Regions from separate parts of the Streptomyces sp. NPDC002032 genome, predicted to be linked through region 3. Evidence: predicted binding sites of a transcription regulator. Region 3 holds the regulator's gene; each other region holds the start of a gene.

Region 1 (9,379 bases), 500 kb from region 3:
CCGGGTGAAATCTCCCTAAACTGGACGTGTCCCATCCACCGCGGGAGGCGACCCGATGACATTCGTACAGGTAATCGATTACGAGACCACGCGGTTCGAGGAGATGAACGCCCTCATCGACCGCTACGCGGAACAGACCAGTGGCAGGCGCACGGTCACCCACACCATGATCGGCCGGGATCGGGACGCGCGGACGCACTACGTGGACCTCGTCGAATTCCCCTCGTACGAGGAGGCCATGAGGAACTCTCACCTCCCGGAGACCGACCGGATGTTCCAGGAGATGGTCGCCCTCTGCGAGGGGATGCCCACCTTCATGAACCTCGACGTGGTCCGCGACGAGTACCTCAACAAGCTCGTCGCGAACCGGTTCTTCGAGGACATCGCGGTCAAGGGTGACTTCGACGTCATCGAGGAGTGCATCGCGGCCGACTACATCAGCCACGACATGATGGACACGGAGGGCCGGGGCAACGGCCGGGACGGAGTGCGGCGCACCATCTCCATGTGGCGCGACGCGTTCGACTTCACCTTCTCCCTGACGCGCCAGCTCGCCGAAGGGGACTGCGTCACCACCCTGTGGGACTGGCGCGGCACGCACCGGGGCGAGTTCATGGGCATGGCCCCGACCGCCCGGGAAGTCTCCATGTCGGGCAGCACGACCTGCCGGATCGAGAACGGGCAGATCGCGGAGGACTGGTGGTACTACGACGCCCCCGGGCTGATGCGGCAGCTGGGCATGGCACAAGGCCGGCCGTCCTGACGGGTGGCGGCGCCTGACGCCGGGCACCGCCGGATCAGCCGGACACCGCCCGGATCAGCCGGCCACCGCCCGGATCCGCCGGATCCCGCCCGGATCCCGCCCGATCCCGCCGGGCACGCAAGAGGCCCTGGTCACCCCCGCTCGGCAGCGGTGACCAGGGCCTTCTCACGCGTCAGGCGGCGTCAGCCTCAGTGGCTGTGGCCGTGACCGTGGCCGTGACCGGCGTCGGCCTCTTCGTCGGCCGGCTTCTCGACGACCAGGGTCTCGGTCGTGAGCAGCAGGGAGGCGATGGAAGCGGCGTTCTCCAGCGCGGAACGGGTGACCTTGACCGGGTCGATGACGCCGGCCTTGACCAGGTCGCCGTACTCGCCGGTGGCGGCGTTGAAGCCCTGGCCCTTGTCGAGCTCGGCGACCTTCGAGGTGATGACGTAGCCCTCGAGGCCGGCGTTCTCGGCGATCCAGCGCAGCGGCTCGACGGCGGCGCGGCGGACGACGGAGACGCCGGTGCCCTCGTCGCCGGTCAGGCCGAGGTTGCCCTCCAGGACCTTGACGGCGTGGACGAGCGCGGAGCCACCGCCGGAGACGATGCCCTCCTCGACCGCGGCGCGGGTCGCCGAGATGGCGTCCTCAAGGCGGTGCTTCTTCTCCTTGAGCTCCACCTCGGTGGCGGCGCCGACCTTGATGACGCAGACGCCGCCGGCGAGCTTCGCCAGGCGCTCCTGCAGCTTCTCGCGGTCCCAGTCGGAGTCCGTGGACTCGATCTCGGCCTTGATCTGGTTGACGCGGCCCGCGACGTCAGCGCTGTTGCCGCCGCCGTCGACGATGGTCGTGTCGTCCTTGGAGATGGTCACGCGGCGCGCGGAACCGAGGACGTCCAGACCGGCCTGGTCGAGCTTGAGGCCGACCTCCTCGGCGATGACGGTGGCACCGGTGAGGGTGGCCATGTCCTGGAGCATCGCCTTGCGGCGGTCACCGAAGCCGGGGGCCTTGACGGCGACCGCGTTGAAGGTGCCGCGGATCTTGTTGACGACGAGGGTGGAGAGCGCCTCGCCCTCGACGTCCTCGGCGATGATCAGCAGCGGGCGGGAGCCGCCGGCCTGGATGACCTTCTCGAGCAGCGGCAGGAGGTCCTGGATGGAGGAGATCTTGCCCTGGTTGATCAGGATGTACGGGTCGTCGAGGACGGCCTCCATACGCTCCTGGTCGGTGACCATGTACGGCGAGAGGTAGCCCTTGTCGAAGGCCATGCCCTCGGTGAACTCCAGCTCCAGGCCGAAGGCGTTGGACTCCTCGACGGTGATGACACCGTCCTTGCCGACCTTGTCCATCGCCTCGGCGATGAGCTCGCCGACCTGCGAGTCCTGCGCGGAGAGCGCGGCCACGGCGGCGATGTCGGACTTGTCCTCGATCGGACGGGCGGTCGCGAGGAGCTCCTCGGACACGGCCTTGACCGCGGCGTCGATGCCCTTCTTCAGGGCGGCCGGGGAGGCGCCCGCGGCGACGTTGCGCAGACCCTCGCGGACCAGCGCCTGGGCCAGCACGGTGGCGGTGGTGGTGCCGTCACCCGCGATGTCGTTGGTCTTGGTCGCCACCTCCTTCACCAGCTGGGCGCCCAGGTTCTCGTACGGGTCGTCCAGCTCGACCTCGCGGGCGATGGTGACACCGTCGTTGGTGATGGTGGGAGCGCCGAACTTCTTGTCGATGACGACGTTGCGGCCGCGGGGGCCGATCGTCACCTTGACCGTGTCGGCAAGCTTGTTGACGCCGCGCTCGAGAGCGCGACGGGCGTCCTCGTCGAACTTGAGAATCTTCGGCATGGGAGCGGTTCAGCCCTCTCGTTGCGATCCCCGGCCGCTCACCGCGACCGCCTGGAACGAACTACGCCCCTCGCCGCCCGGCATCAGCAGGGGTGACCAGGGGCGTAGCTCAAACAAAAACTGGAGAAGTGTCTTACTTCTCGACGATCGCGAGCACGTCGCGGGCCGAGAGGACGAGGTACTCCTCGCCGTTGTACTTCACTTCGGTGCCGCCGTACTTGGAGTACAGGACGACGTCGCCGACGGTGACGTCGAGCGGGAGACGCTGGCCGTCCTCGAAGCGACCGGGACCGACCGCGAGGACGACGCCCTCCTGGGGCTTCTCCTTCGCGGTGTCCGGGATGACCAGGCCAGAGGCCGTGGTCTGCTCGGCGTCGAGCGGCTGGACCACGATGCGGTCCTCAAGCGGCTTGATGGCAACCTTGGAGCTGGTGGTCGTCACGATCCGACCTCCCCCTTCGGAGATCCGGGGTTAACTGTCTGGGGTGGCGACCAGGTCGATCCGTCGTCGCGGGTGCCGGACCTACCTGTCGCTGCGTTGGCACTCACCAGTGGCGAGTGCCAGGTGCGACACTATTCCGGCGATTAGCACTCGGTCAAGCGGAGTGCCAATCCAGCTGCGCGCGGCGTCGCGATCCGGCCTCTCCTCAGCCCCCCGGGCGGCGGTCCGAGGACGGCCCCGGGGCAGCCTGAGTACCCGTACTCAGGCGTCGGCGGCCGCCCCCGGACCACACTGCGTCCATGACGACGACACCGAGTGGGCGCGGCGGGCCCGGCTGGGCCGCGGACCTCGCCGGGGCCCTGCTGCTGACCGTACTGGAGGCGGCCGTCATCGCCGCGGGCCTCTACTGCTCGGTCTTCGCCGCCTGGGACCCCGGCGGCAGTGACGAGGGCCGCGGGCGCCGGGTCCTGATCTGGGTGCTGGGCGGGCTCGTGCTGGCGGCCGCGGGCGCCGCCGTCCTCTCCGGGCGCGCCTTCCGCCGCCGCGCCCCCGTCACCGGATGCGTCCAGGCCCTGGTGTGCGCGGTGATCCTCCTGGGCACCGCGGCCATCGCCGTCGAGTCCCGCGACGAGCTGCGGCCGGCGCCCGCGCCCGCGCCGGGGCACGGCGCGCCGGGGCACGGGGGGACGTACGGGCCGTGCGCCGGCGGCGGGGACGACCACGCGTGTCCGGGAGGGTGATCCGGCCGGCGCGCGGCGGCGGCCGGGCGGCGCGTGCGAGATGGGCAGTATGTGATGGTTGGCCCGTGTGTGCCCTGTAGCCCGTGTGTGACAGTTGAGCCGTGCGCATCCTCGTGGTCGAAGACGAAGACAACCTGGCCGAGTCCCTCCGCCAGGGCCTGTCCGCCGACGGCCACCGCGTCGAGGTCGCCCGCGACGGCCACCGCGGGCTGGAACTGGCCCTCACCGGCGGGCCGTACGACGCCGTCCTGCTGGACCTGATGCTCCCGGGCCTCGGCGGCGCCGAGATCTGCGCCCGGATGCGCGCCCACGGCGACCCCACCCCCGTCCTGATGCTGACCGCCAGGGACGGCGAGTACGACGAGGCCGAGGGCCTGGACGCGGGCGCCGACGACTACCTCACCAAACCGTTCTCCTTCGTCGTGCTCGGCGCCCGCCTGCGCGCCCTCGCCCGCCGCGCCGCCGCCCCCGAACCCACCGTGCTGCGCGCCGGCGACCTGGTCCTCGACCCGCAGGACCGCCGCTGCCGCCGGGGCGAGATCGACATCGAGCTCACCGCGCGCGAGCTCGGCGTGCTCGCCTGCCTGATGGAGCGCCCCGGCCGGGCCGTCGCCAAACAGGACATCCTCGACGAGGTCTGGGACGCGCCCCACGGCATCGACCCCAACATCGTCGAGGTCTACGTCTCCTCCCTGCGCAAGAAGATCGACGCCCCCTTCGGCCGGCGCTCCATCCTCACCGTCCACGGCACCGGCTACCGGATGGCCCCCGACGGTGGTTAGCAGCGTCCGCGCACGGGCCGCCCTGGCCGCCGCGCTCGCGATGGCCGCCGTCCTGGCCACCGGCGGACTGTGGCTGTTCACCCTCACGCGCGCCAACCTCCTCGACAACACCACCGGCCGCACCGAGCTGGCCGCCCGGAAGGTCGCCGCCCAGCTCGACACCCGGACGCTGCCGCCCGGCGGCCGGCTGCCCGCGCCCGAGAGCGGCGTCGACCTGGTCCTCGTACGGGACGCGGCCGGCCGGACGGTCGCCACCAGCGGCGGCCCCCAGGACGTCCCCGGCCTCACCGCACTGCGGCCCGCCCCCGGCCAGGACTCCCGCGCAACCGTCCTCCCGCCCGCCCACCCCGGCGCGGAACGGCGCACGGCGGTGGTGGTCACCACCCCCGGCCCGCCCGGCGCGCACGACCCGCACGCCCCCTACGCCGTGTACGCGATGACCGTGCTCAGCGACGTCGACGACGCCACCCGCGCCACCGCCCTCGGACTCCTCGCCGGCGCGCCCCCGCTGATCGCCTTCTCCGCGGCCCTGGCCTGGTGGGTCACCGGACACGCGCTGCGCCCCGTCACCGCGATCCGCACCGAGCTGGCCGCCGTCACCGCGAGCGAGCTGGACCGGCGCGTCCCCGACCCCGGCGGCGCCGACGAGATCGCCCGGCTGGCCCGGACCGTCAACGACACCCTCGACCGGCTGGAGCGTTCCGACGCCCGCCAGCGCCAGTTCACCGCCGACGCCTCGCACGAACTGCGCAACCCCCTGGCCGCCGTCCGCGCCCGGCTGGAAATCGCCCTCGCCCGGGAGCACCCCGACCGGGAGTCGGTGGCCGCCGCGCTGGCCGACACCGAACGGCTCCAGCGGATCGCCGCCGACCTGCTGCTGCTGGCCCGCCTCGACGGCGGACCCGCGCCCCGCCCCGCCGAACCGGTGGACCTGGCGCTGCTCGCGGCGGAGGACGCGGCCCGGCGGTCCGCTCCCCGGGTGCCGCTGCGGCTGGAGGCGCGGGCGCCCGTACCGGCGTACGGGGATCCGGCGCGGCTGGAGCGGGCCCTGGCCAACCTGGTGGACAACGCCCTGCGGCACGCCCGTACCGGGGTCCTGGTCCGGACCGCCGCCGAGGACGGCTGGGCGGTGCTGGAGGTGACCGACGACGGGCCGGGCATCCCGGAGGCGGACCGCGACCGGGTCTTCGAGCGGTTCGTGCGCCTCGACGCCGACCGGGGCCGCGCGAGCGGCGGCACCGGGCTGGGGCTGGCCATCGCCCGGGAGATCGCGCGGGCCCACGGGGGCGACGTACGCGCCCTGCCGGCGCCGGGCGGCGGAGCGCGGCTGCGGCTGCGGATCCCGGGGAGGGGGTGAGGGGGCGAGGCTGAGGGGGCGGGGCGGGGCGGGCGCGTGGGGGGCTGCTGCGCGCTCAGGATTCCTTCAGCGGGTCTGCGCGAGCATCGTCAGGCATGAGCGCGCAACGGAGGAAGACCAGCCGCCGCCGGCCCTCGCCGCGGCGGATCGGCCGCACCCTGCTGATCACGGGCTGCGCCCTGACGGTGATGGCGGGCGGCACCGCCTGGTACGTCTACCGGGACCTGGCATCGAGCATCGGCAGCTCCAAGGCCCTGGAGGGCGCCGAGAAATCGGCGCACGGGGACGTGAACATCCTGCTCATGGGCCTGGACAGCCGCCGCGACCAGAACGGCGACCCGCTGCCCGAGGAGGTCCTGGACCAGCTGCACGCGGGCAGCTCGGACATCGGCGGCTACAACGCGAACACCCTGATCCTGCTGCACGTCCCGGGCGACGGCGGCCGGGCGCAGGCCTTCTCGATCCCGCGCGACGACTTCGTGGACATACCGGGGCGGGGCAAGGACAAGGTCAAGAAGGCGTACGGGCTGGCGAAGGCGGCCCGGGAGGACCAGCTGTCGGCGCAGGGGGTGCGCGACCGGCGGCGGCTGGAGCAGGAGGGGCGCGAGGCGGGGCGCAGGGCACAGATCGACACGGTGCGCGGCTTCCTCGGCGTCCCGGTCGACCACTTCGCCGAGCTGAACCTGGCCGGTTTCTACCACCTGGCGGATGCGCTGGACGGCGTACCGGTGTGCCTGAAGAAGCCGGTGAAGGACCGGTACTCCGGCGCTGACTTCCCCGCGGGCCGGCAGACCCTGAACGGCCGGCAGTCCCTGGCCTTCGTACGGCAGCGGCACGGGCTGGCCATGGGGGATCTGGACCGGACGAAGCGGCAGCAGGCCTTCCTGGCGGGCGCGACGCAGAAGCTGAACTCGGCCGGGACCTTCACGGACCCGGTGAAGCTGCTCAGGCTGATCGACACGGCGAAGGAGGACGTCGTGACGGACGCGGGCTGGGACCTGCTGGGGTTCGTGAAGCAGGCGAAGAACCTGTCCGGCGGAAAAGTGCGGTTTACGACACTCCCCGTCGAGGGGTTCGGAAGGAACCATGGGGAGGACATCAACGTCGTAGATGATATGAAGATAAAGCGCCTCATTGCCGAGCAGATCGGTCCCCAGACCACTGCCACCCCGAGTGCACCGAGCGCCATGTCCTCTGCTCCCCTTCCCCCCTCGTCGCCGCCGGCGTCACCCTCATCACCGCCGTCGGCGTCACCCTCATCACCGCCGTCGCCCCCGTCACCGGGGGAAGAGCCCGGCACCATCGACGGCGGCGGCGTCCCGTGCGTGGACTGAGGCCGCTGACGGCTTCGGGCGCCCGCCGCCGCACCGAAGCGCTGCTGCTGCTCCTCGTCATCGGCATCGCGGTTTTCGGCCATGTGAGCGCCGGTCTGGCGATGAACGGGGAGCTGCCGCAGCAGCTCACCAGCTTCGTCATCAGCATGACGCTGCTCTCCCTGGTGGGGCACCTGGGCATCCGCCGGTTCGCCCCGTACGCGGATCCGCTGATCTTCCCGCTCGCCATGCTGCTGACCGGGCTCGGCCTGGTGCTGATCCACCGTCTCGACCAGGGGTACATCGAGCGGTACGGGTCCGACGCGAACGCGCCCGGCCAGCTGATGTGGACGGTGGTCGGGGTCGCCGCCTGCATCCTGGTGGTGGCGCTGCTGCGCGACCACCGGCTGCTCCAGCGGTTCATCTACATCACCATGGCCGTCGCGCTGGTGCTGCTGATCGCGCCCGCGTTCTTCGGCGCGGACACGTACGGGGCCAAGCGCTGGATCATCCTCTTCGGCTTCTCGCTCCAGCCCGGCGAGTTCGTGAAGATCATGATCGCGATCTTCTTCGCGGGCTACCTGGTCATCCACCGCGACTCCCTGGCGCTGACCGGCCGGAAGTTCCTGGGCATGCGGCTGCCCCCGATGCGGCAGCTCGGACCGATCATCACGGTGTGGATCGTGTCCATGCTCGTCCTGGTCTTCGAGCGCGACCTCGGCACCTCGCTGATCTTCTTCGGCGTCTTCGTGGTGATGCTCTACGTGGCCACCGAGCGCACCAGCTGGATCGTGTGCGGGCTGCTCATGGCCTCCGTGGGCGCCTTCGTGGTGGGCTCGACCGAGCCGCACGTGAAGGCGCGCGTGGCGGCCTGGCTGGAGCCGCTGTCCTACTACTGGAAGGACCGCCCGCCGGGCGTCACCTCCGACCAGTCGGCGCAGGCGCTGTTCAGCTTCGGCACCGGCGGCGTCTCGGGCACCGGCCTGGGGATGGGCCACCCGGAGCTGATCAAGTTCGCGGGGCGCAGCGACTTCATCCTGACCACGGTCGGCGAGGAGCTCGGCCTGGCCGGCGTCATGGCCGTCCTGCTCCTCTACGCGCTCCTCGTGCAGCGGGGCCTGCGGATGGCGCTGGCCGCGCGCGACCCCTTCGGCAAGCTGCTGGCGGTGGGCCTGGCCTCGGCGCTGGCGCTCCAGGTCTTCGTGGTGGCGGGCGGCGTCACGGGCCTGATCCCCCTGACCGGCAAGGCGCTGCCCTTCCTGGCGAAGGGCGGCTCCTCGCTCCTGGCCAACTGGATCATGATCGCCCTGCTCCTGCGCATCAGCGACAGCGCGGAGCGCCAACGCGAAGCGGACGCCCGAGGCCCGGCGGAAACCACGATCACCCCCCTGGTCGCGGCGGGGTGAGGGGGCGGGGCGGGGGTGGGGGGGCGGGGTCCGGGGGGGGGCGGGGTCCGGGGGGCGGGGTCTTCGCGGAGCAGCATCAGGGAGGGTTTGGTGGTCTCCCGTCAGTCTCATCGTCCTTCCGTGTCGTGCCGGTCCCTCAAGGGCGCTCCTTCGTCGCGTCGCTTCGCGATGGCCTTCGGCCACCCTTGACCGACCGTCCCGCCACGGAAAAACGAAGACTGCCGGGAAACCCCCAAAAGAACGTTCACGGGGCAGAGAGCCTGGCCGATCGTCATCAGGGAGCCGAGACCCCCACCGCCGAGGACACCCAGGTGGGCCCGATGTCCGGCCCTCCCAGACCACATTCGGCGCCAGGGGCAGCCAGACCACACCAAACAGCGACCAGAACAACCGAGCGGGACGTTCGGCGCATCGGATCGCTACGCGCTTCTCTCGGCATAGCGTCTGCGGCCCGTCTGGGGCTGGACATAAGCCGCCCAAGGCTCGTCCAGGGCCGGCAGTCACGCGTCTGCGGCCGTGTTGGAGTGAGAGAGCGACGAGAGTGAGTTTTCATGCGGGTTGAGGGCGATCGTGGTCTGTCGAGCGTCATCTGACGATCTCCATCCGCCGATCTCCGTCTGCGGGGGGGGCGGTCGCCGCTCTCCGTCCGCCGGGGGGCGGTCGCTCGTCAAGTAGGGCCATTTCTTCGCCTTGGGCGGCTTATGTCCAGCCACAGACGGGCGGCGGACGCTATGCCGGGCGAAGCGCGTAGCGATCTGA
Region 2 (9,379 bases), on a different contig from region 3:
CCTCGGTCGCGGCGCCGGCCTTGATGACGGCCACGCCGCCGGCCAGCTTCGCGAGGCGCTCCTGGAGCTTCTCGCGGTCGTAGTCCGAGTCGGAGTTCTCGATCTCGGCGCGGATCTGGTTGACGCGGCCCTGGACCTGGTCGCTGTCACCGGCGCCGTCGACGATGGTCGTCTCGTCCTTGGTGATGACGACCTTGCGGGCGCGGCCGAGCAGGTCGAGACCGGCGTTCTCCAGCTTGAGGCCGACCTCCTCGGAGATGACGGTGCCGCCCGTGAGGATGGCGATGTCACCGAGCATGGCCTTGCGGCGGTCGCCGAAGCCCGGGGCCTTGACGGCCACGGACTTGAAGGTGCCGCGGATCTTGTTGACGACCAGGGTCGACAGGGCCTCGCCCTCGACGTCCTCGGCGATGATCAGCAGCGGCTTGCCGGACTGCATGACCTTCTCCAGGAGCGGCAGCAGGTCCTTGACCGAGCCGATCTTGGAGTTGACGATCAGGATGTACGGGTCGTCGAGCGACGCCTCCATACGCTCCATGTCGGTGGCGAAGTAGGCCGAGATGTAGCCCTTGTCGAAGCGCATGCCCTCGGTGAGCTCAAGCTCCAGACCGAAGGTCTGCGACTCCTCGACGGTGATGACGCCTTCCTTGCCGACCTTGTCCATGGCCTCGGCGATGAGCTCGCCGATCTGGGTGTCGGCGGCGGAGATGGAGGCCGTCGAAGCGATCTGCTCCTTGGTCTCGACATCCTTGGCCTGCGACAGCAGGGCGGCGGATACGGCCTCGACGGCCTTCTCGATACCGCGCTTGAGGGCCATCGGGTTCGCACCGGCGGCCACGTTGCGCAGGCCCTCGCGGACGAGCGCCTGGGCGAGAACGGTGGCGGTGGTCGTACCGTCGCCGGCGACGTCGTCCGTCTTCTTGGCGACTTCCTTGACCAGCTCGGCGCCGATCTTCTCGTACGGGTCCTCGAGCTCGATCTCCTTGGCGATGGAGACGCCGTCGTTGGTGATCGTGGGCGCGCCCCACTTCTTCTCAAGGACGACGTTGCGACCCTTGGGGCCAAGGGTGACCTTGACGGCGTCGGCGAGCTGGTTCATGCCACGCTCGAGACCGCGCCGGGCCTCCTCGTTGAACGCAATGATCTTGGCCATCTGAAGTGGTCCTCCCGGACAGGGGTGGATTGCTCCGGACCGCGCCCGCGCCCGCGACGGACGGCCTGCGGAGCCGGCGGTTCCTTCCCGCCGGACCCGTCGGGCCTCACCGACCCGGTCCTCGTTTTGGTAGCACTCTCACCAGGAGAGTGCTAACGCCAATGATTAGCACTCGACCCCCGCGAGTGCAAGCGGCTCGGGGTGATCCCGGTCGGCTTCCGGCCGTGCGGCGGGGCGGCACAACGCACGAGGGGCCCACATCCCGTGTCCAGGATGTGGGCCCCTCGTGGTGAGTCGCGTCGGTGGTCGATCGCGCTGGGGACTCAGCCGGCAGCGAGCTTGACCATGTCCGCCTGCGGACCCTTCTGGCCCTGCGAGATCTCGAACTCGACCCGCTGACCCTCTTCAAGGGTGCGGTACCCGTCCATCTGGATGGCGCTGTAGTGGACGAACACATCCGCACCACCGTCGACCGCGATGAAGCCGTAGCCCTTCTCCGCGTTGAACCACTTGACGGTGCCCTGAGCCATGCCTAACTCCCCTATTACTGGCCCTTGCGCGGGTCCGCACTTCGCGGACCCGGGTCAGAAGTTGCGCCGGAACGCCTCGACCGCGGCTGAATGTATCCGCACCGGTGCTGTCTGCGACAGGTCATTCCGACGAGAATTCTGGACACGGGGAAACATTGAAATAGAGTGAAAATTTGGCATATTGCCGGGCAACTCGGGCCAGGCAATCCTCGCCAAAGACCCAAAGGCCGCACGCATGTTGACTCAATGTCAACCCTCCCCGGCCCCGCTCATATGCGGCGGGCAAGAACAGCGGAGGGGACTTCCCCAACCCTACCGCGCCCAATCAAGCAGAATTGCCCCCTCCGCTTATGAGCGGAGGGGGCAATTCACTTTACGTCCGGTGCCCGGCGGGGCAGGAGCGTCAGCCGCCCGCGACGGCCGGGATGATCGAGACGCCGGCGCCGTCCGGCGTCGCCGCCTGCAGACCACCCTCGAAGCGCACGTCGTCGTCGTTGACGTAGACGTTCACGAAGCGGCGGAGCTTGCCCTGGTCGTCCAGGACCCGGCCGGCGATGCCGGGGTGGCTGCGCTCCAGGGACTCGATGACCTCGGCCAGGGTCGCGCCCTCGGCCGGGACCTCGGCGACGCCGCCGGTGTAGGTGCGCAGGATGGTGGGGATGCGGACGTTGACGCTCATGGCGCTACCGCCTTTCCGGGAGTCGTGGGAAGGGTCAGGCCAGGCCGGCGGCGCGGAACGCGTCCAGGCTGGGGCGGATGACGGCGCTCTGGCCGCTGTCGGCGGCCACCGCCTCCAGGGTCTTCAGGCCGTCACCGGTGTTCAGGATCACGGTGGTCAGCGCCGGGTCGAGCTGCCCGTTCTCGATGAGCTTCTTCGTCACGCCGACGGTCACGCCGCCCGCGGTCTCGGCGAAGATGCCCTCGGTCTGCGCCAGGATCCTGATGGCCTCGACGACCTGGGTGTCGTTGACGTCCTCGACGTAACCGCCGGTGCGCCGGGCGATGTCCAGGACGTACGGGCCGTCCGCCGGGTTGCCGATGGCCAGGGACTTCGCGATGGTGTCCGGCTTCTGCGGGCGGACCACGTCGTGCCCCGCCTTGAAGGCGGTGGACACCGGGGAGCAGCCCTCGGCCTGGGCGCCGAAGATCTTGTACGGCTTGTCCTCGACCAGACCCAGCTTGATCAGCTCCTGCAGACCCTTGTCGATCTTCGTCAGCTGGGAGCCGGACGCGATCGGGATGACGATCTGGTCGGGCAGCTGCCAGCCGAGCTGCTCGCAGATCTCGTACGCCAGCGTCTTGGAGCCCTCGCCGTAGTAGGGGCGCAGGTTGACGTTGACGAAGCCCCAGCCCTCGCCCAGCGGGTCGCCGATGAGCTCGGAGCAGAAGCGGTTGACGTCGTCGTAGTTGCCCTCGATGCCGACGAGGTCGCCCCCGTAGACGGCGGCCATGACGACCTTGCCCTGCTCCAGGTCGTGCGGGATGAACACGCAGGAGCGGAAGCCGGCGCGGGCGGCCGCGGCGCCGACGGCGCCGGCCAGGTTGCCCGTGGAGGAGCAGGACAGGGTGGTGAAGCCGAAGGCGCGGGCGGCCTCGACGGCGATGGCCACGACGCGGTCCTTGAAGGAGTGCGTCGGGTTGCCGGAGTCGTCCTTGACGTAGAGCTTGCCGGTGACACCCAGCTCCTTGGCCAGGTTCCGGGCGTCCACGAGCTTGGTGAAGCCGGGGTTCAGGCTGGGCTTGGAGGCCACGTCCGCCGGGACGGGCAGCAGCGGGGCGTAGCGCCAGATGTTGTCCGGGCCGGCCTCGATGGCCGCGCGCAGGGCCTCGGGGTCGCCGAGCGGCAGGTCGTAGGCGACTTCGAGCGGACCGAAACACTCGACGCAGGCGAAAACGGGGCCGAGCTCGAAGCGGGTTCCGCACTCCCGGCAGGAAAGGCCGGTGGCGGGTCCGAGATCGACGGATCCGAGGGTGGCGGAGGTGGCGACAGTCTGTGCAGCCATGACGGCGAGGCCCTTTCTCCTCATCTTCCCCATGGCGCACTTCGCCATGAGACGGAATTGGCACCTTCCCGAGCCGGGGACCTCGCAGGAGTGCGTTCGAAACGCATCGCGAGAACCGACTGGAGGGTTGCCGGGGCTTCAACGGGCCGTGTCCCTCTGCCCCTCTGGATGAGCGGTATGGCACCGGCACACGCGCTCTGTGGCGCGCCGGTGCGTTTGTCCGCGGGACCCCCGGCATGCGGTGGTCCTTCGCGTTGTTCAAGACTGTAACCGAAGGCCCGGGTGGTTGAGACAGCCGTCCGAACGGCGAGATGGATCACATTTCGGCCCAAAACAATGAGTGGTGCCGAGGAGCAAGGAGTGCTGAGAGTGCTGGATGAGGTGGAGCGCTGGCTGGCGGACCGCTCCTGGTCCGCCGCCGACCGACCGCTCGACCAGCTGCTCGACCGGAAACGGGCGGCCGGGACGACGGTCAGCGTGGTGCTGCCCGCGCTCGACGAGGAGGCCACGGTCGGGCGGATCGTGGAGGTGATCCGGCGCGATCTCATCGACGGCCTCGCGACCCCCCTGGTGGACGAGCTGGTCGTGGTCGACTCCGGGTCCCGCGACCGTACGGCGGAGGTGGCCGCGAAGGCCGGCGCCCGGGTCGTGCACCGGGACGCGATCCTGCCGCGGATCCCGGCGCTGCCCGGCAAGGGCGAGGTGCTGTGGCGCTCGCTGCTCGCGACGACGGGCGACGTCGTCTGCTTCGTCGACGCCGACCTGCGGGACTTCTCCGCCTCCTTCGTCTCCGGGATCGTCGGCCCGCTGCTGACCGATCCGCAGGTGCAGTTCGTCAAGGCCATGTACGACCGCCCGCTGGGCGACGCCCCCGGCCAGGGCGGCCGGGTCACCGAGCTGGTGGCCCGCCCGCTGCTGAACCTGAACTGGCCGCGGCTGGCCGGATTCGTGCAGCCGCTGGGCGGCGAGTACGCCGTACGGCGCTCGCTGCTGGAGCGGCTGCCCTTCCCCGTCGGCTACGGCGTCGAGCTGGGCCTGCTGGTGGACGCGCTGCACACGGTCGGGCTCGACGCGCTGGCCCAGGTCGACGTCGGGGTCCGGCTGCACCGGCACCAGGACGGGCAGGCGCTGGGCCGGATGGCCGCCGCGATCTACCGCACGGCCCAGCTGCGGCTCTCGCGCGCGCACCTCGTACGGCCCGAGCTGACGCAGTTCGAGCGGGGGCCGGACGGGTTCGTCCCGCGCACCTACCCGGTGGACACCGAGGAGCGGCCGCCGATGGCCGGAATCGCCGAGTACGCGCGGAGCCGGGTGGCCTGAGCGGCCGGGGATGTGGCGTACGGCTCGGTTTGAGCCGGGGCGGGCCGGGCTAGGTTCGCGGCATGGCTTCTCAGGTACTCGTCGCCGCGAACCGCGGCCCGCTCTCGTACGCCCTCTCCGACGACGGCACCCTCAGCGCCCGGCGCGGCGGGGGCGGGCTCGTCTCCGGCCTGTCGGCGGCCCTCGCGAAGCAGCCGGAGGCCCTCTGGATCTGCGCCGCGCTCTCGGACGCGGACCGGGAGGCGGTGCGCCGGGGGACCGCCGAGCCGGGCGTCCGGATGCTGGACATCGATCCCGGCGTCTACGACGGCGCGTACAACGGCATCGCCAACTCGGTGCTCTGGTTCACCCACCACCACCTCTACGACGTCCCCCGCGAGCCGGTTTTCGACGCGGCGTTCCGCCGCCACTGGGAGGCGTACGAGGCCTACAACCGGGCCTTCGCCGAGGCGCTGGCCGAGGAGGCGGCGCAGGGCGCCCGCGTCCTGGTGCAGGACTACCACCTGGCGCTGGTCCCGGGACAGCTGCGGGAGCTGCGCCCCGACCTGCGGATCGCGCACTTCACGCACACGCCGTGGGCATCGACGGAGTTCATGGAGATGCTCCCGGACGACGTCCGCGGCCGGCTGGTGTGGGGGATGCTCGGCGCGGACGAGCTGGGCTTCCACGACCGGCGCTGGTCGGGCCACTTCATCAGCGGAGCCGGCCGGGACGACGCGGCCGGCATCGCGGAGCCGGCATCGCCCGCCGGGTCCCGGGAGCACGGGGTGTGGCACCGCAGGACGGTCCCCGGCGGGAGCGGGAGCGGGTACGGGGAGAAGCGCTTCACGAGGGTCCGCCAGTATCCGCTCGGCGTGGACGCGGACGACCTGCGGGCGCTCGCGCACCGGCCGGTCGTGGACGACAAGCTGGCGGCGCTGCGGGCGGAGGTCGCGGGCCGCAGGACGATCGTCCGCGTGGACCGCACCGAACTGTCGAAGAACATCCTGCGCGGCCTGCTGGCCTACCGGGAGCTGCTCACCACGCACCCCGAGTGGCGCGGCCAGGTGGTGCACCTGGCCTCCGCCTACCCCTCCCGGCAGGACCTGGAGGCCTACCGGTCCTACACGGCCTCGGTGCGGGAGCTGGCGGCGGAGATCAACGAGGAGTTCGGGACGGCGGACTGGCAGCCGGTCCTGGTCTCGGTCGAGGACGACTTCGCGCGTTCCCTCGCGGCGTACCGGATGGCGGACGTGGCGCTGGTCAACCCGGTGCGGGACGGCATGAACCTGGTCGCGAAGGAGATCCCGGTGGTCTCGGAGGAAGGCTGCGCCCTGGTGCTGTCGACCGGGGCGGGGGCGTACGAGGAGCTGAAGGGCGACGCCCTCACGGTGAACCCGTACGACGTGAGCGCGACGGCCGAGGCCCTGCACCAGGCCCTGTCCATGCCCCGCGAGGAGCGGGCGGAGCGCACGAAGCGGCTGGCCGCGGCGGCCACGGCGCTGCCCCCGGCGGCCTGGTTCGAGGCCCAGCTGGAGGCCCTGGCCGGGCTCTGAGCGGGGGCGGGGGCGGCGGAGCCGGGCGGCGGGGCGGCCGGCCGGCCCCGCCGCCCGGGCGCAGTCCCCGGGCGCGGTCCCTAGGCGGGGTCCGCGTCCGCCTCCGGCAGGGCGTCGGCCAGGCGGGCGAGGAAGGCGGCGACGGCGCCCGGCCCCGGCAGGACCAGGTCGGCGCGGGAGGCGAGTTCGGGCACCTCCGCCGAGCCGCTGCACACCAGCAGCCCCGGCAGACCGTCGGCGCGCCGCTTCTCGACGGCCGCGAACGCCGCGAGGTCACCGAGGTCGTCGCCCGCGTACAGCACCGCCTCGGCGCCGCGCTCCTCAAGGAACGCGTTCAGCGCGACGCCCTTGTCCATGCCCGGCGGGCGCAGTTCCAGGACGGCCCGGCCCGGCTCGACCATCAGTCCGTGACGGGCGGCGAGCTCCCCGAGGGGCTCCCGCAGGGCCTCGAACGCCGCCTCGGGATTCTCGGCGCGGCGGGTGTGGACGGCCAGCGCCCGGCCCTTCTCCTCGATCCAGGTCCCGCGCCACGCCCCGATCGCGTCGAGGAACCCCGGCAGCTCGGCCCGTACGGCGGCCACTCCGGGGTGTTCGGCGGGGGCGTGCACCACGCCGGAGACGGCGTCCCAGCGCTCGGCCCCGTAGTGCCCGAGCACCACGAGGTGTTCGAGCCCGGGCACCCCGGCGAAGCCGCCGTAGCGGACGGCGACCCCGGCCGGCCGGCCGGTGAGGACGGCGACCGCCGCGACCCGGGGCGCGAGCCGGGCGAGGGCCGGCACGGCGTCCGGGTGGGCGCGGGCCTGGTCGGGGTCGGCGACGATGTCGGCGAGGGTGCCGTCGAAGTCCAGGGCGACGACGGCCTTGCGTGGCGTGCGCAGGAGGGCGTCGAGTCCCTCGCGTCCGGCCGCGGTGGCGGGCACGGGCATCGGCAGGTCGTGCGGATGGCTCACCATACGGACGACCCTACCGGCGCCGCCCGGGCGCGCCCACCCCCTCCCGGGGAGCGGCTACCGGCGGGCCCGCTGGGCGGCGCGGATGCGGCGGAGCCGGTTGACCGTGCCCGGTGCGTGGGCGAGCGCCCGCGGATCGTCCATGAGGGCGTTGAGCAGCTGGTAGTACCGGACGGGAGTGAGCCCGAGGCCCTCCCGTACCGCCCGCTCCTTGGCGCCGGGCCCGGGCCAGGTTCGTCCCTCGTACGCGAGCACGGCGGCCTCCGTGGCCGTCAGGGGCCCGTCGTCCGTCATACGGCCAGATTAACGCCGCGCACCGACAGCCGTCCGGGGAGCCCCGGCCGGGACCGGGGCGGGACCCGGCCGGCCCGGGCCGGGGAGCCGTCAGCGCTCGGCGTCAGCGCGCTCAGCGCTCGCCGTCGGCCTTCCGCGCGGTCGTCGCGATGTCCTCCAGCACCTTCGCGGGCTGGCCGCCCGGCTGGACGACGCGTCCGATGTTCTGCTTGATGTCCTCGCTGACCCCGGCCCAGGACTTCTTGCCGACCGGGTAGAGGCGGGCGGTCGGCAGGGCGGTCAGGAAGGTCTTCAGCTGGGCCGCCGAGCCGCCGGTGGCGGACTCCATGGCCCGGTAGCCGCTGGTGGTGACCGGCAGCAGGTCGTACATGTTGGTGAAGGTGGTCACGTTCTTCGCCGAGTACAGGTGGTCCAGGAACTTTCCGGACTCCTTCTTGTGCCCGTTCTTGAAGGCCATCACCCAGTCCGCGACGCCCATCGCGGAGTGGTCGGTGCCGTCGGTGGTCGGCATCGGCACCATGCCGAACTTCACGCCCTTGCCGGCGGCCTGCTTGATCAGCGTGGGGTGGCCGTTGAGCATGCCCACCTCACCGCGGGTGAAGGCGTCGAAGGCGGCCTGGCGGTCCAGCTTGCCGGGCTCGACCGGGCCGGTCAGGCCCTGTCCGACCATCTTGTCGCGCAGGAACTCGAAGGACTTCACGTTCTCCGGGGAGTCGATCGCGTACGCCTCCTCGTTGTCGGTGTAGCCACCGCCGCCCGCCAGCATCCACATCATCGACTCGGCCTGGGCCTCCTCGCGGCCCAGCGGCACCGCGAAGGGAGTGGGCACGCCCGCGCCCTTGAGCTTCTTCGCGGCCGCCTCCAGGTCCGCCCAGCTCTTGGGCTGCCACGGCGCGGAGCCGTCCTTGGGGATGACCCCGGCGTCGCCGAGCAGCTTGGTGTTGTAGAAGAGCAGCCGGGTGCTGGCCACGAAGGGCATGCCGTACTGGACCCGCTTGACCTTGCCCGCGTCGGCGAGCGGCGCGAGGAAGTCGGCCTCGGTGGTGACGGAGAGCAGCTCGTCGGCCGTGTAGAGCTTGCCGGCCTCGGCGTAGTCGGCGTAGGCGCCGATCTGGGCGATGTCGGGGGCCTTGCCGTCCTTGACCATCGCGGCGACCTTGGCGTCGACCTCGGACCAGGAGTAGACGCTGACCTCGACGTGGACACCGGGGTTGTCCTTCTCGAAGGACGCGGCGAGGTCCTTCCAGTAGGTCGCGGAGGAGTTCTGCGGATTGTCGCCGTAGTCGGCCGCCACGACCCGGAGGGTCACCTCGTTGTCACCACCGAGACCCGGGACGGCTCCGCAGCCCGTCAGTGTCACGGCGGTCAGGCACAGCGCGGCCCCGGTTGCGGCCAGGCTCAGGTAACGGCCCTTCACGGTTCTCGATCCACCCCTAGTTGTACGTACGATTCGACGTAAGGTCTACACCACTTTGGCGACTCCTCCACATCCGGCGGCGGCCCCGCGCCGGGACCGTGTCCCGACCGTGTCCGGACCGGGGTCCCGAATTTGTATGGCAGCTCAACAATCCCCCCCAATGGACTAGACCTTTCC
Region 3 (9,379 bases):
GCGGACTACGACCAGCGGCCGGTGCGCGCCAGCAGGACCGCGGTGGCGGCCGTCCCCGCCGTCGAGGTCCGCAGCACCGAGCGGCCCAGCCGGTACGGGTGGGCCCCGGCCCCGGCGAAGGCGGCCAGCTCCTCGGGGGACACCCCGCCCTCGGGGCCGACGACGAGCACCACGGAGCCGGCGGCGGGCAGCGGGGCGGTCGCCAGGGCCTGCGAGGCGGTCTCCCGGTCCTCGTGGAGCACCATGGCCAGGTCCGCCCCGGCCAGCAGCGCGGCGACCTGCTTGGTGGACAGGGCCTCGGCCACGTCGGGGAACCGCACCCGGCGGGACTGCTTGCCCGACTCCCGGGCGGTGGCCCGCCACTTGGCGAGGGACTTCGCCCCGCGCTCCCCGCGCCACTGGGTGATGCAGCGGGAGGCCTGCCACGGGACGATGGCGTCGACGCCGGTCTCCGTCATCGTCTCGACGGCGACCTCGCCCCGGTCGCCCTTGGGCAGCGCCTGCACCACGGTGATCCGTACGGCCGGCTCGGGCTCCTCGGCGGTCGCGGTGACGGAGACGACCAGGCGGTCCTTGCCCTCCGCCGCCTTGACGACGGCGTCCGCCCAGTGCCCCCGGCCGTCGGTGAGGACGAGCTCCTCCCCCGGGTTCAGCCGCTTGACCGACACCGCGTGCCGCCCTTCGGGGCCGTCCAGCACGAACTCGGGCCCCACGGGGACCTCTTCGACCACGAACACGGGGGCCGTCATGACGCTCTCCTCATCTGCAACACCTTCAACGCGCTCTGCGCCTGGGCCAGCTCGGCCGCCAGCACCTCCACCAGCTGTCCCGCGGGCAGGGCCCGCGCCAGCCGGTGCGCCTGCCCCGCCCACAGGGCCATGCCCTGCGGGTCACCCGCCGCGGCGGCCGCCGCGCGCAGCCCGGCGGTGATGTGGTGGACCTGCGGGTAGGCGGCCGGAGCGTACGGTCCGTGCTCCCGCATGAAGCGGTTGACCAGACCCCGGGCGGGGCGGCCGGAGAAGGCCCGGGTCAGTTCGGTGTGCCCGAACAGCGGGTCGGTCAGGGCGTTCTTGTGCAGGGGGTGCGCGCCGGACTCCGGGCAGACCAGGAAGGCCGTGCCGAGCTGCGCCGCCTCCGCCCCCGCCGCGAGCACCGCCGCGATCTGCGCGCCGCGCATCAGGCCGCCCGCGGCGGTGATCGGGAGCGCCACGGCCTCGCGCACCTGCGCGACCAGCGCGAGCAGGCCGACGCCCGCCGTGCCGTCGGTCTCCGGGTCGTCGCGGTGGGTGCCCTGGTGGCCGCCCGCCTCGACGCCCTGGACGCAGACGGCGTCGGCGCCCGCGTCCTGGGCGGCGCGCGCCTCGTCGACGGAGGTCACGGTGACGACGGTGTGCGTACCGGCCGCGCGCAGGCGGGCGAGGGCCTCGGGGGCGGGACAGCCGAAGGTGAAGGAGACGACCCGGACCGGGTCCTCCAGGAGGATGGCGAGTTTGGCGTCGTAGCCGTCGTCGCAGGTGCCGATGATGTCCTCTTCGGCGAGCGAGACCCCGTACCAGGCGGCCTCGCCGGCGAGCTGGCCGCGGTAGGCCTCGACGGCGGCGGGGTCGACGTAGCCGGTCTGCGGGAGGAAGAGGTTGACGCCGAAGGGCAGGCGGGTGAGCCCGCGCAGCTGCTTGATCTCCTGGTACATGCCGTCGGCGGTCTTGTAGCCGCCGGCGAGGTAACCCAGCCCGCCCGCTTCGCACACGGCGGCGGCGAGGGCCGGGCCGGACACCCCGCCCGCCATGGGGGCCTGCACGATCGGGTACTGGTGGAGACCGTTCGGTGCGGAGGACATGGACTGCATCGTGCCACGTCCGGCGCACCGCACCGAATCACGGCAATTCGCCTGGCATAGTCCGCTTTCCTGCCCGCGTGAGGGAAGCACGGAGCCCGGTCCGGGGCGTCCCCGGACCGGGCTCGTACAGGCCGTTCGGTGTCGCTCAGCGGCCGTTGAAGGCGTCCTTCAGACGGCTGAAGAGGCCCTGCTGGCCGGGGGCGAACTGGCCGGTCGGGCGCTCCTCGCCGCGCAGCTTCGCGAGCTGGCGCAGCAGGTCCTCCTGCGCCGCGTCGAGCTTGGCGGGGGTGGTGACCTCGACGTGCACGATGAGGTCGCCGCGGCCGCCGCCGCGCAGGTGCGTGACGCCGCGCCCGTGCAGCGGGATCGCCTGGCCGGACTGGGTGCCGGGCCGGATGTCGATCTCCTCCAGGCCGTCCAGCGTCTCCAGCGGGCACTTGGTGCCGAGCGCGGCCGCCGTCATCGGGATGGTGACGGTGCAGTGCAGGTCGTCCCCGCGGCGCTGGAAGGTCGGGTGCGGCAGTTCGTGGATCTCCACGTACAGGTCGCCGGCGGGGCCGCCGCCGGGGCCGACCTCGCCCTCGCCCGCGAGCTGGATCCGGGTGCCGTTCTCGACGCCGGCCGGGATCTTGACCGTCAGGCTGCGGCGGGAGCGGACCCGGCCGTCGCCCGCGCACTCGGGGCACGGGGTCGGGACGACGGTGCCGAAGCCCTGGCACTGCGGGCAGGGGCGCGAGGTCATGACCTGGCCCAGGAAGGACCGGGTGACCTGCGAGACCTCGCCGCGGCCGCGGCACATGTCACAGGTCTGCGCGGAGGTGCCGGGAGCGGCACCCTCGCCCGAGCAGGTGGTGCAGACGACGGCCGTGTCGACCTGGATGTCCTTGGTCGTCCCGAAGGCGGCCTCGTCCAGTTCCAGGTCCAGACGGATCATGGCGTCCTGGCCCCGGCGGGTCCGCGAGCGCGGTCCGCGCTGCGAGGCCTGGCCGAAGAAGGCGTCCATGATGTCCGAGAAGTTGCCGAAGCCGCCGGCTCCGAAGCCGCCGGCGCCACCGCCGCCGCCCGAGGAGGACAGCGGGTCGCCGCCGAGGTCGTAGACCTGCTTCTTCTGCGGGTCCGAGAGCACCTCGTAAGCCGCGTTGATCTCCTTGAAGCGCTCCTGCGTCTTCGGATCCGGATTCACATCCGGGTGGAGTTCACGCGCGAGGCGCCGGAAGGCCTTCTTGATCTCGTCCTGGGAAGCGTCGCGGCGCACGCCGAGTACGGCGTAGTAGTCCGTGGCCACTTACGACTCCGCCAGGATCTGTCCGACGTAACGTGCCACTGCGCGTACCGCTCCCATCGTTCCGGGGTAGTCCATGCGGGTCGGTCCGACCACGCCGAGTTTGGCGACTGCTTCGCCGCCCGAACCGTAGCCGACCGAGACGACCGACGTGGAGTTGAGCCCCTCGTAGGCGTTCTCGTGACCGATGCGTACGGCCATCCCCGACTCACTGGCCTCGCCCAGCAGCTTGAGGAGCACGACGTGCTCCTCAAGCGCTTCGAGCACCGGCCTGATCGTCAGGGGGAAATCATGTCCGAAGCGGGTGAGGTTGGCGGTGCCGCCGATCATCAGCCGCTCCTCCGCCTCCTCGGCCAGCGTTTCGAGGAGCGTCGCCAGGACGGCCTTGACGGTCGCCCGGTCGTCGTCCGCCTCGAAAGACTCCGGAAGGTCCTGCACGAGCTGCGGCACGTCGGTGAACCGTCGGCCGACGACCCGGCTGTTGAGCCGTGCCCGCAGATCGGCGAGGGAGATCTCGCCGAAGGGGGTCTGGGTGTCGACGAGCCGCTGCTCGACCCGCCCGGTGTCCGTGATCAGTACGAGCATCAGCCGGGCCGGGGCCAGCGACAGCAGCTCGACGTGCCGGACGGTGGAGCGGGTCAGCGAGGGGTACTGGACGACGGCGACCTGCCGGGTGAGCTGCGCGAGCAGCCGCACGGTGCGGCCGACCACGTCGTCGAGGTCGACGGCGCCGTCGAGGAAGTTCTGGATCGCCCTTCGTTCGGGCGTGGACAGCGGCTTGACCCCGGCGAGGCGGTCGACGAAGAGGCGGTAGCCCTTGTCCGTGGGGATCCGGCCCGCGCTGGTGTGGGGCTGGGCGATGTAGCCCTCCTCCTCCAGCACGGCCATGTCGTTGCGCACGGTCGCGGGCGAGACGCCGAGCCGGTGCCGCTCGGTGAGGGCCTTGGAGCCGACCGGCTCCTCCGTTCCGACATAGTCCTGGACGATGGCGCGCAGCACTTCGAGTCTGCGTTCACTGAGCATCGCGCACACCTCCGGATGCGGTCGGTCGGTCATCGGTCGGTCATCGGTCGGTCACGATCGGTCGTCGATCGCTCCCGGCGGACCGGTCGCGGCCGGGTCACCCCGGGCCCTTCCGGCCCTTCGTTGGCACTCTGAGCACCCGAGTGCCAGAGAACCCCCGGTCAGTGTACGGGTGGGCGGTACGCCCCGGGCAAGGGCGGCCCGCCAGGGTAGCGTCGCCGCATGGACGTACGTTGGGAAGAGGCGGGCTGGGAACGGCTGACCGGACGGGTCGGGCGCAGACGGCTTCCGGTGTGGGACTGCACGGTGGGACTGGTGGTGGGAGACGAGTCGGTGCTCCTGGTCGACCCCGGTTCGTGCGTGCGCGAGGGGGCCCTGGTGCGGTCGGAAGCGGAGCGGCTGACCGGCCGGAGCGTGACCCATATCGCATTCACCCACGGACATTTCGACCACGTGCTGGGCTCTCCCGCCTTCGCGGACGCCGCGTTCTACGGGGCGGTCGGCCTGGACCGGCTCCTGGGGACCCCGGGCGGCCGCGAGGAGCTGTGCGCGAGCGCCTCCCACCACGGTCTGGACGGGGCGGAGGCGGCCGGGTCGGCGGCCCTGCTGCGGGCGCCGGAGCACCCGGTGTCGGACGAGCGGACGCTGGACCTGGGCGGCGCCCGGGTGCTGCTGGCCAACCTCGGGCCCGCGCACTCGCAGCACGACCTGACCGTGCTGGTACCGGGCGAGCGGGAGACGGTGTTCTGCGGGGACCTGGTGGAGGAGTCGGGCGAACCCCAGGCCGGCCCGGACGCGGTGCCCGGCCAGTGGCCCGCGGCCCTGGACCGGCTGCTCGCCCTGGGCGGGGAGGACGCCCTGTACGTGCCGGGGCACGGTGCGGTGGTCGACGCCGCCTTCGTCCGTGCGCAACGCGCCACACTGGCCGCCCGGTTCGGCGTGTCGGAGGCGTGAGCGGGGCCGCTCTCCTATCGTCGGCCGGATGCGTGAGTACTCCCCCGACCTGACCCCGCAGTGGAAGCGCGCCCGGCCCGTGCCCGAGGTGCCCGCCGACCCCGACCTGGTGGTCGAGGTGGCGGGCACCGACTTCTGCGGGGCCGTGGTGGGCTGCGAGGCGGGCACCGTGACCCTGGAGGACCGCTTCGGCAAGCGGCGGGTCTTCCCGATGGAGCCGGCCGGCTTCCTGCTGGAGGGCGCGGCGGTGACCCTGGTCCGCCCCTCGCGGGCGTCCGCCGCGCCCGCCCGTACGGCCTCGGGCTCGCTGGCCGTCCCGGGCGCGCGGGCCCGGGTGGCGCGGGCGGGGCGGATCTACGTGGAGGGCCGCAACGACGCCGAGCTGGTGGAGCGGGTCTGGGGCGACGACCTGCGCGTCGAGGGGGTCGTCGTGGAGTACCTGGAGGGCGTCGACGACCTGCCCGCGGTGGTGGCCGGCTTCGCCCCGGCCCCGGACGCCCGCCTCGGCGTACTGGTGGACCACCTGGTGCCGGGCTCGAAGGAGTCCCGGATCGCGGCGTCCGTGGACGGCCCCGACGTGCTGGTCGTGGGCCACCCGTACGTGGACGTCTGGCAGGCGGTGAAACCGTCCGCGCTCGGCATCGCGGCGTGGCCGGTGGTCCCGCGCGGCCAGGACTGGAAGACGGGCGTGTGCCGGGCCCTGGGGTGGCCCGAGAACACCGGGGCCGCCTGGCGGCACATCCTGTCGCGGGTGACCTCGTACCGGGACCTGGAGCCCGTCCTGCTGGGCCGCGTCGAGGAGCTGATCGACTTCGTCACGGCCCCGGCGTAGGCCCCGCCCGGGGGGCGGGGCCGGCCGGTCAGTCCACCAGGTCCCGGACCACCGCGTCGGCCAGCAGCCGCCCGCGCAGGGTCAGTACCGCGCGGCCGGCCTCATAGGGGGCCGCCTCCAGCAGCCCGTCGGCCAGCGCCCGGCCGGCCGCGGCGAGCCCGGCCGGGGCGAGCAGCGACAGCGGGACGCCGTCTGCCAGGCGCAGCTCCAGCAGGATCCGCTCCACGCGCCGGTCCTCGGCCGACAGCAGCTCGCGCCCCGCGCCCGGGGAGCGCCCCTCGGCCAGGGCCGCCGCGTAGGCGCCGGGGTGCTTGACGTTCCACCAGCGGACCCCGCCGACGTGCGAGTGGGCGCCGGGACCGGCGCCCCACCAGTCGGCGCCGCGCCAGTACAGCTCGTTGTGCAGGCAGCGCCCGGCCTCGGTGGTGGCCCAGTTCGACACCTCGTACCAGGAGTACCCGGCCGCGGCCATGACGGAGTCGGCGATCAGGTACCGGTCGGCGTGGACGTCGTCGTCGGTCATCGGGACCTCGCCGCGGCGGATCCGGCGGGCCAGCTGCGTGCCCTCCTCGACGATCAGGGCGTAGGCGCTGATGTGGTCGGGGCCCGCGCCGAGGGCGGCGGCCAGGGTGGCCCGCCAGTCCTCGTCGGACTCGCCGGGCGTGCCGTAGATCAGGTCCAGGTTGACGTGCTCGAAGCCCGCCGCGCGGGCCTCCGCGACGCAGGCCTCCGGCCGGCCGGGGGTGTGCGTGCGGTCCAGCACCTTCAGGACGTGCTGCTTCGCGCTCTGCATGCCGAAGGAGATCCGGTTGAAGCCGCCCGCGCGGAGCTCCGCGAGGTACGCCGGGTCCACGGACTCCGGATTGGCCTCGGTGGTCACCTCGGCGTCCTCGGCCAGCCCGAACTCGTCCCGGATCGCCGCGAGCATCCGTACGAGGTCCCGCGCGGGCAGCAGCGTGGGCGTGCCGCCGCCCACGAAGACGGTCCGTACGGCCCTGGGGTCGTCGCCGAGCACCTTGCGGGCCAGGCGGACCTCGTCGATCAGGGTGTCGGCGTAGTTCTCCCGGGAGGCGAGCACGCCGCCGGTGCCCCGCAGCTCGGTGGCCGTATAGGTGTTGAAGTCGCAGTAGCCGCAGCGCGTGGCGCAGTACGGAACGTGCAGGTAGAACCCGAGCGGCCGGTCCCCGGCACCCGCCAGGGCGTGCGACGGCAGCGAGCCGTCTTCGGGCATGGGTTCACCGTCGGGCAGTGCGGAAGGCATGGATCCATTGTCCCGCACTGCCCGAAGGTCGTTTACGCGCTCGCCGGCGCGCCCGGTCAGGCCTCGCGGGCGCCCTCGTACATCTCGTCGATGAGGTACTTGAACTCGCGCTCGACGACCGGCCTCTTCAGCTTGAGGCTGGGCGTGAGGTCGCCGTGTTCGACGTCCAGGTCGCGCGGCAGGAGGCGGAACTTCTTGACCGTCTGCCAGCGCTGGAGGCCCTCGTTGAGGGTCTGGACGTACGTCTCGATCAGACGGCTGGTCTCGGGCGCCGCCAGGACCTGTGCGTACGTCTTGCCCTCCAGGCCGCTCTCGGCCGCCCAGACCAGGATCGACGGCTCGTCGAGGGCGATCAGGGCGGAGCAGAAGTTCCGGTCGGCGCCGTGCACGACGATGGTCGACACGTACGGGCAGATCGCCTTGAACTGGCCCTCGACCTCGGCCGGGGCGACGTACTTGCCGCCCGAGGTCTTGATCAGGTCCTTCTTGCGGTCGGTGATGCGCAGGTAGCCGTCGGGCGACAGCTCGCCGATGTCGCCGGTGTGCAGCCAGCCGTCGCTCTCCAGCACCTCGGCGGTCTTGTCGGGCTGGCCGTGGTAGCCCTGCATGATGCCGGGGCCGCGGAGCAGGACCTCGCCGTCGTCGGCGATGCGGACCTCGGTGCCGGGCAGCGGCTTGCCGACGGTGCCCGTGCGGTAGGCCTCGCCGGGGTTGACGAAGGAGGCCGCGCTGGACTCGGTGAGGCCGTAGCCCTCCAGGATGTGGATGCCCGCGCCGGAGAAGAAGTACCCGATCTCGGGGGCGAGCGCGGAGGCGCCGGAGACGGCGGCGCGCAGGTTGCCGCCGAAGGCCTCGCGGAGCTTGGAGTAGACGAGCGCGTCGGCGATCTTGTGCTTGGTGGCGAGGCCGAAGGGCGCGGTGGCCTGGCCGGTGCGGCGGAAGTTGTCCTGGGTGACCTTGGCGTACTCGCGGGCGACGCCCACCGACCACTGGAAGATCTTGTACTTGGCGCCGCCGCCGGCCCGGGCCTTGGCGGCCACGCCGTTGTAGACCTTCTCGAAGATGCGCGGGACGGCCGCCATGTAGGTCGGCTGGACGACCGGCAGGTTCTCGATGATCTTGTCGATCCTGCCGTCGACCGCGGTGACGTGGCCGACCTCGATCTGCCCGGAGGTCAGCACCTTGCCGAAGACGTGGGCCAGCGGCAGCCACAGGTACTGGACGTCGTCCTTGGTGATCAGCCCGGTGGCCACGGTGGCCTTGGCCATGTACGACCAGTTGTCGTGCGGCAGCCGGACGCCCTTGGGGCGGCCGGTGGTGCCGGAGGTGTAGATCAGGGTGGCGAGCTGGTCCGCGGTGATGGCCGCGATCCGCTCCCGGACCGCCTCGGGATGCTCGGCGAGGTGCGCGTTGCCGCGCGCCTCCAGGTCGGCGAGGGAGAGCACCCAGCCCTCGGGGTCACCCTCGGCGGGAACCGCGTCGGCCGCCTCCAGGACCACCACGTGGGCGAGGTTCGGCAGGCCGGCCCGGCGCTCGCGCGCCTTCGCCAGCTGGGCCGCGTCCTCGGCGATCAGCACCCGGCTCTCGGAGTCCGCGAGGATGTACGAGGACTCCTCCGCGTTGGTGCTGGGGTAGATGGTGGTGACCGCGCCGCCCGCGCACATCACGCCGAGGTCGGCGAGGATCCACTCGACCCGGGTGTTGGAGGCGAGCGCGACGCGCTCCTCGGAGCGCAGGCCGAGCGAGATCAGACCGCCGGCGATGGCGAAGACCCGCTCGGCCGCCTGGCCCCAGCTGAGCGACTTCCAGTCGTCGGGGCCGCCCTCCGGACCGGCCGCCGGCACGGGGAAGCGGTAGGCCTCCGCGTTCGGCGTGGCGGCGACGCGGTCAAGGAAGAGGGCCGCCACGGTGGGCGGGCGGTTCTCGATCATGGTCTGTGTGTCGCTCACGACATCCTCCGGACCGGTCCACGCGGCAGGGCGTGGGCGTGGGGGCGCTTGGGACGGGCGGGTGGTGCTGGCAGCTTTTGAAACTGGCGAGTAACCATCGAGCAGTGATCAGCGTAGAGGCCGTGCGCCCGCCGCGTAAGGGCTCCCGAGCGGCCGCTTGATAACGAAAAGGGCCCCCATGCGTAGGCATGTGGGCCCTTTTGTCCGACATGGGGTGAGGGTGCTTCTTGACCCGCCCTTG

What was found. The regulator HrcA, encoded in region 3, represses chaperone genes, less so after heat shock. The targets are predictions, from matches to a motif close to TTNGCACTCNGNNNNNCNGAGTGCNAA.
Region 1: groES (co-chaperone GroES) is a predicted target of HrcA. The motif match lies at 3,166-3,192, and genes of this name have one in related genera.
Region 2: groL (chaperonin GroEL) is a predicted target of HrcA. The motif match lies at 1,283-1,309, and genes of this name have one in related genera.

Annotation. Positions count from the first base shown of each region.
Region 1 is NZ_JBIASM010000003.1:640,653-650,031, forward strand. It holds gene ACFYYT_RS11040 (ester cyclase) at 56-763, shown strand; gene groL (chaperonin GroEL) at 952-2,580, opposite strand; gene groES (co-chaperone GroES) at 2,714-3,022, opposite strand; gene ACFYYT_RS11055 (DUF6234 family protein) at 3,322-3,762, shown strand; gene ACFYYT_RS11060 (response regulator transcription factor) at 3,864-4,544, shown strand; gene ACFYYT_RS11065 (HAMP domain-containing sensor histidine kinase) at 4,537-5,901, shown strand; gene ACFYYT_RS11070 (LCP family protein) at 5,997-7,235, shown strand; gene ACFYYT_RS11075 (FtsW/RodA/SpoVE family cell cycle protein) at 7,223-8,620, shown strand.
Region 2 is NZ_JBIASM010000013.1:97,778-107,156, reverse strand. It holds gene groL (chaperonin GroEL) at 1-1,153, opposite strand, end outside; gene ACFYYT_RS26805 (cold-shock protein) at 1,477-1,683, opposite strand; gene ACFYYT_RS26800 (MoaD/ThiS family protein) at 2,087-2,362, opposite strand; gene thrC (threonine synthase) at 2,397-3,686, opposite strand; SAM riboswitch class I at 3,704-3,861, opposite strand; gene ACFYYT_RS26790 (glucosyl-3-phosphoglycerate synthase) at 4,056-5,006, shown strand; gene ACFYYT_RS26785 (trehalose-6-phosphate synthase) at 5,069-6,541, shown strand; gene otsB (trehalose-phosphatase) at 6,622-7,494, opposite strand; gene ACFYYT_RS26775 (DUF3263 domain-containing protein) at 7,549-7,785, opposite strand; gene ACFYYT_RS26770 (extracellular solute-binding protein) at 7,898-9,202, opposite strand.
Region 3 is NZ_JBIASM010000003.1:137,772-147,150, forward strand. It holds gene ACFYYT_RS08785 (16S rRNA (uracil(1498)-N(3))-methyltransferase) at 6-749, opposite strand; gene ACFYYT_RS08790 (nitronate monooxygenase) at 746-1,837, opposite strand; gene dnaJ (molecular chaperone DnaJ) at 1,983-3,122, opposite strand; gene hrcA (heat-inducible transcriptional repressor HrcA) at 3,123-4,142, opposite strand; gene ACFYYT_RS08805 (MBL fold metallo-hydrolase) at 4,365-5,096, shown strand; gene ACFYYT_RS08810 (DUF3097 domain-containing protein) at 5,125-5,928, shown strand; gene hemW (radical SAM family heme chaperone HemW) at 5,957-7,189, opposite strand; gene ACFYYT_RS08820 (AMP-dependent synthetase/ligase) at 7,246-9,138, opposite strand.